Formosa sp. Hel1_33_131: one gene and its partner. The protein of the gene in region 1 interacts with the protein of each later gene in a pairwise test. Links are inferred from orthologs where the notes say so. Each region holds a gene or a part of one and is shown in the gene's direction. Other genes may lie near its edges. The genes, in order: nadE and dnaA.

Region 1 (3,068 bases):
AGATCTTTCAAATACAATTGCTTCCCATAGTAAATCATTTCTTCTAGAAACGTGGCCCGTTTGGGTTGGTAAATCAATTGCTCTGCATAAGCCGTTGCCAAGTCTGAAACAATTTGATCCTTATTTAAATTTTGTTTGATGTAATCATAAAAACTTGCATAAAATTCATGCTCTGCTCCAAGATAAGTGTCTAATGCAATAAGCACAATAGAATCTGTAACGACCACTTTATTACGGTAATCAACATCAGAAAGTACCGTAATTAGCCGTGGTGTTTTGAGTGCTTTGTTATAATATTTAAGGTGCTGATAAAAGCTTATTATTTCAGATTCAATACTAGAGAAATCTTCAAAAACACTGTCTACCGCTTTATTTTGAAGCTGCTGAATTGGATCGCTCATACGTTGAACCCATACAGAGTCTGCATATCTTTTGGAAAATAAAAACGGATAGTTTTGTTTTAAAGCTGGAAGCTCCGAAGGTGCTGAAGTCGCAAACAACTGATCGAATCGTTCAATGTTTAAATTCAGAACAATTCCAGATATTTCTTTTTCAACTTTTGATGAATTTTGACATGAAAATACACAAATAACCAACAAAAAAACAATGGTTTTTAAGACCGAGAATGAGGTTGATTGCGTACTGTTGAATTTCAAATTATAAGTTTAATACCAATTGAATGGCAAAAGTAATTAATCTATTTTGGATAAGGGGTTTGATTATATTAAAAATTAAAGGCGCATCATCAATCTCTCACTTTTAAACATAGCGAATAACTTCACTAAATTAACAAACGAAAAACTAACCAATGAATTGTCTTTTAAGTGTATTATCTTTACCTAGATAAAAATAAATTATCTAGAATAGTTTACTTTTGTGTCACTATCAAAAAAATGAAATCTATGAACACAAAATCAGTGACACCCCATATTGTAGAATGGTTAAAAACCTATGCCGAAAACGCAAAGGTCAGTGGTTTTGTGGTTGGCGTTTCTGGCGGGGTGGATTCTGCAGTGACCTCAACACTTTGTGCCCTCACGGGACTGGATGTGATGTGTTTAGAAATGCCCATTCACCAAACAGAAAGTCATGTGTCAAGAGCTCAGGAACACATCGAACAACTGAAAAATAGGTTTCCAAATGTACAGTCCACTCGGGTTGATTTAACACCCGTTTTTGAAAGTTTTAAATCTGAAATTGATTTGGAAGGCAGCACAATCATGGTCGATATGGCATTGGCAAATTCGAGAGCACGGTTGCGAATGACCACTCTTTATTACTATGCGGGACTTTTAGGAAAACTAGTGGCTGGAACCGGAAATAAAGTGGAAGATTTTGGCGTTGGATTTTATACAAAATATGGAGATGGCGGCGTGGACCTCAGCCCAATTGCAGACCTCTTAAAATCGGAAGTGTACGATTTAGGAAGGGCTTTAGAAATCCCTGAAAGCATCTTAACCGCAGCACCAAGTGATGGTTTGTTTGGGGACTCCCGAAGTGACGAAGACCAAATTGGGGCTTCGTATCCCGAATTGGAATGGGCTATGAAGGAGGTTGAAAACGGAAAAACAGTGGACGATTTTGAAGGCAGAGAACGTACGGTTCTTGAAATTTATTCACGCTACAATGCGGCCAATAAACATAAAATGAACCCCATCCCTGTCTGTGAAATTCCTCAAAACTTAAAATAAAATAACATGATTCGAGTCCTCGTTGCAGATCATCAACCCATTGTAAGCTATGGGATTCGTGTGTTGTTTGAGAACTCAGCAGATATTAAAATTGTAAACACCGCAAACTCTGCAAAGCAACTTTTAGACTATCTCAAAAAATCCAATACAGACATCGTTCTCATGACTATGGACCTTCCGGACATCAATGGAATCACGGTGCTTCGTACGATAAAAAAAGAATTTAACGATGTAAGTGTGATTATTTTTAGCACACATCCAGAGGATATTTATGCGATCAGCGCGATCAAAGCAGGGGCTTCTGGTTATCTCTCTAAAACGGTGACCACCTCTACCATCAAACGCGCCATTCTAAAGGTGTTTAAAGGAGGTATTTATGTCAGTAAGGAACTTGCGGAGAGTCTTACCTTTGAAAAAAATAATCTCGGAACCATGAATTTGTACAAGAAACTTTCGACCCGTGAAGTGGAAGTTTTGAAGCTCATATCTTCTGGGAAAAGAAACAAAGACATTGCGGATCAATTGAACATCAATGAAAAAACCGTGAGTACTTATAAACTGCGTTTGATGAAAAAATTAAATGTTTCAAATCTTGTCGAATTGATCGATCACGGACGTCAGAACAAATAACGTTTAGAGGACGCGACTCAGTTTTCTGGATAACAACATTTTTAAATTGGAGTAATTCAACACATCTTCCAAAAGCGTTCTGTGGTCCACTTCATCCTGCGTATCTTGTTTGATTTCATCCACTTTTCGGTCGATTAAAAAACAACGCAAAGTCAAAATTGTTTCACTGACCAACTGCGCAATACTCACATCTTTTTGTTTTGGAAAAATATTATTTTTCTCCCAATTATGAAGATTGTAGCGTTCTTCATTCATCAAAATATCAGTCACATCGGATGCTAACACAGGATCTAAATGATTCACAAAAGATTCAATCACAAAATCTTCTGTCTGGTTTAAACTGTCGATAATCGTATAATAAAGCGTTTTGAAATTCTCATTGGTAAACTGCATTTCATCCTCTTGTAAATCCAGAAATATTTTCTCAAAAACTTTAACCTCATGAATGACGGGTTCGAGCGCCAATGCTCCTTTGTCGTTTTCTTTCAAAATTAAATCTTCGAAAGACTCTTTTCGACTTCCGTATAAGAGTAATATTTCAATGATTTTTTGTTCCAGCTCGTACTGAATGTCCACTTTTATGGGTGCTGCTGTGGATTTGACAACTTCAAATGCTTTTTGTTTTTGATTGTAAGATTTGTTGGCGTCATTCTCCGCTTTTTTTCCCATCTGCGCCAGTGTACTAAAAAGCACTCCTTCGCTAATGTCCATAATACGAGAACACTCCCGCACATAAATTTCACGTTG
Region 2 (3,306 bases), 1.3 Mb from region 1 along the record:
TGTTCTTGTGGTGGTGGTCCGTTATTTTGGAGGGACAAAACTTGGCGTTGGGGGCTTGATCAGCGCTTACAAGACTACGGCGAAATTAAGTTTGGAGGCGAGCGACATAAAAACCTTGGATATTTTAATCACCTTCAAACTAAGTTTTGAATACAAAGATTTGAGTCAAGTAATGCGGATTATTAAAAAACAGCAGCTCGTTATAAAGTCTCAGCGGCTTGAAATGGAATGTGAAGTGGTTGTTTTGGTCAAAAAAAGTGGTAAAAAAAGCCTTCAAACTACTTTTGAGGCCTTTCATAAAATTAAAGTTGAAATTTTAAACGATTAAATTTGCAGTTTATCTAAAATATATTGGGGACAACGCATCGGGAAATTAGACTTCATGTTAACAAATACCAATTTGGTGTTGGCCGTTGTGAGTAATTCACCGCTAGAATTATGAATTTCGTAATTAAACTCAATAGAAGCCGTTGGTTGTTTCACAAGTGTCGTAGATATCGTCAAAACATCATCGTAAAAAGCTGGTTTTTTGTAGTTTAAACTCAAAGACACCACCGGTAACATCACGTCATTGGCCTCCATTTCTTTATAAGAAATCCCTAAAGCAGTCAACCACTCTAAACGTCCAATTTCCAGATACTGAGCGTAATTCCCATGGTACACAACCCCCATTTGATCAGTTTCTGCGTATCTCACCTTAATCTTTGTTTGATGTATATTCATATATTAAAATTTGTATATTTATAAAAATTAAACATGAGGAAAAAATATTAAATAATCAATCAAATTTGATTTTTTTTTTTGGAATTTTGTTCACATATTTGTACTGTAAAATAACGATAACCATTTCCCCCAAGATTATTCTTATTTTTGATCACTAACTAAAAAAATAAACTACTGAAATGAATAACACTGCGCAATCGGTCTGGGAAAACTGTCTAAACTTTATAAAAGACAACATTCAGCCGCAAGCCTACAAAACATGGTTTGAACCTATTGTAGCTGTAAAACTTGACGATCATGCGCTCAGTATTCAAGTTCCTAGTAAATTTTTCTACGAATGGTTAGAAGAACACTACGTTAAAATTTTAAAAGTAGCCCTTACTAAAGAGCTCGGTATAAATGCCAAATTGGTGTATATCATCAAAATGGAAAATACGTATGGTAATAAACAACCGTTTACGGAGAAAATTCCTAGTTCAAACCGTTCAGCAGTCTATTCACAACGCGTTGATATTCCCTTAAAAAATATAAATCCTGAATTAAAAAATCCCTTTGTAATTCCTGGGATTAGAAACGTTAAAATTGAGTCTCAACTAAATCCAACATATACTTTTGATAACTTTTTGGAAGGTGACTCAAACCGGTTGGCGCGAAATGCAAGTATTGCAGTGGCTAACAAGCCAGGAGGCACCTCTTTTAACCCCTTATTGATTTTTGGTGGGGTTGGCTTAGGAAAAACACATTTAGCGCATGCAATAGGGGTTGACATAAAAGATAAATATCCTGAAAAAACAGTGTTGTATATCTCCGCTGAAAAATTCACCCAACAATATATAGAGTCTGTCAAGAAGAACAATCGAAATGATTTTATTCACTTCTATCAAATTATAGATGTTTTAATTATTGATGATGTTCAATTCCTTTCTGGAAAATCAGGAACACAAGATGTATTCTTTCATATTTTTAACCATTTACATCAAAACGGGAAACAAGTTATTTTAACAAGTGATAAGGCACCTGTGGACATGCAAGATATTGAGCAACGCTTATTATCTCGATTCAAATGGGGATTATCTGCAGAGCTTCAAAATCCTGATTTTGAAACGCGTGTATCTATTGTAAAGAACAAACTATACAGAGATGGCGTTGAAATGCCAGAAGAAATTATTGAGTATTTAGCCAAGCACATCACTTCAAATGTTCGTGAATTGGAAGGGGCTATCATTTCATTAATTGCACAATCTTCATTTAATAAAAAAGAAATCACACTTTCTTTAGCGAAAGAAATCGTTGAGAAATTTGTAAAAAACACCAAGCGAGAAGTGTCTATCGACTACATTCAAAAAGTCGTTTCAGATTATTTCCAAATGGATGTGGACACCCTTCAATCCAAAACACGAAAGCGTCATATTGTGCAAGCAAGACAATTGGCCATGTTTTTTGCGAAGAAATTCACCAAAGCTTCTTTAGCCAGTATTGGTTCTCAAATTGGGAAACGTGATCACGCTACAGTTCTACACGCTTGTAAAACGGTTAATAACCTCTCTACTACAGATAAGCAGTTTAGAAAATATGTAGAAGACTTGACGAAGAAATTATCCATATAACCGCTGTTTTTGATTAAGAGTTCATACTCCAATTGTATGGCTTCTATCCACTTCAAAAACGACTAATATTTCTATAATAATGACTGGTAAATTATACTTAATTCCTACAGGTTTAGGCGACAACGCTCCTTTAGAAGTACTGCCTATTTCCATCAAAAAAGTCATTGAAAACATAGATACTTATATTGTTGAAAACGAAAAGGCAGCACGTAAGTTTATAAAAACGGTAAGCTCTGGAAAATCTCAAGCGAGCTTGAATTTGTTTAGTTTAAATAAGTTTACAGACCCTTTAGAAATCCCTTCTTTTTTAGAAGAATGCTTGGCAGGAAACAGCATTGGATTGCTTTCAGACGCAGGATGCCCTGGGGTTGCAGATCCTGGAGCAGAAGTGGTAAAAATAGCCCATAAACAGAACATTCAAGTCATTCCGTTGGTAGGACCATCTTCTATATTATTAGCGATGATGAGCTCTGGAATGAACGGTCAAAACTTTGCATTTAATGGCTACTTACCTATTGACAAAGCGGAACGAAAATCTAAAATAAAACAACTCGAAAGACGCTCGTTTGAAGAACAGCAATCTCAGTTATTCATAGAAACGCCTTATAGAAACAACAGTATTTTAGAAGATTTGAGTGCGACCCTTAGCCCAGACACCCGAATTTGTGTGGCTTGCGATTTGACACTACCATCGGAATATATCAAAACGCAAACAGCCAAAGAATGGAAACATTCAAAAATAGATTTCCATAAACGCCCTGCTATTTTTATCATTCAAAAAGACTAAGGGAAATCAAATTTTGATTTTTTTTGAGCTGTAACAAAAGAGGTGTCATAACCGGAGAATTTACGCATATACGAAAGAATGTCAGTCCCATAGGCATCTGTAAAACCCAAGGCTCCGTAGCTTCTTAAATAGCGCTTTACATTTCCTGGTCCTGCTAAATGAGCGGCTGCTAAAATTCCTGATTCTGTA

Evidence for each region.
Region 2: the proteins of nadE (region 1) and dnaA interact in binary tests that used the Escherichia coli proteins (3 or more experiments, as listed by UniProt). The link is inferred for Formosa sp. Hel1_33_131 from one-to-one orthologs.

What each region holds. Positions count from the first base shown.
Region 1 is NZ_CP017260.1:1,717,365-1,720,432, reverse strand. Bases 68-2,796 are described here. They hold nadE (NAD(+) synthase), read left to right. Parts: upstream 68-902; coding sequence 903-1,691; downstream 1,692-2,796. Other genes in these bases: dnaG (DNA primase), read right to left, coding at 2,325-2,796; FORMB_RS07745 (response regulator), read left to right, coding at 1,698-2,321; gldB (gliding motility lipoprotein GldB), read right to left, coding at 68-656. In the rest of the region: more of gldB, read right to left, coding at 1-67; more of dnaG, read right to left, coding at 2,797-3,068. UniProt on the Escherichia coli protein: Catalyzes the ATP-dependent amidation of deamido-NAD to form NAD. Uses ammonia as a nitrogen source.
Region 2 is NZ_CP017260.1:455,981-459,286, forward strand. The notes cover bases 150-3,116. They hold dnaA (chromosomal replication initiator protein DnaA), read left to right. Parts: upstream 150-902; coding sequence 903-2,330; downstream 2,331-3,116. Other genes in these bases: FORMB_RS01955 (IMPACT family protein), read left to right, coding at 150-328; FORMB_RS01960 (acyl-CoA thioesterase), read right to left, coding at 325-723; FORMB_RS01970 (SAM-dependent methyltransferase), read left to right, coding at 2,410-3,116; FORMB_RS01975 (peptidoglycan-binding protein LysM), read right to left, coding at 3,114-3,116. Also shown: more of FORMB_RS01955, read left to right, coding at 1-149; more of FORMB_RS01970, read left to right, coding at 3,117-3,117; more of FORMB_RS01975, read right to left, coding at 3,117-3,306. UniProt on the Escherichia coli protein: Plays an essential in the initiation and regulation of chromosomal replication. Binds in an ATP-dependent fashion to the origin of replication (oriC) to initiate formation of the DNA replication initiation complex once per cell cycle.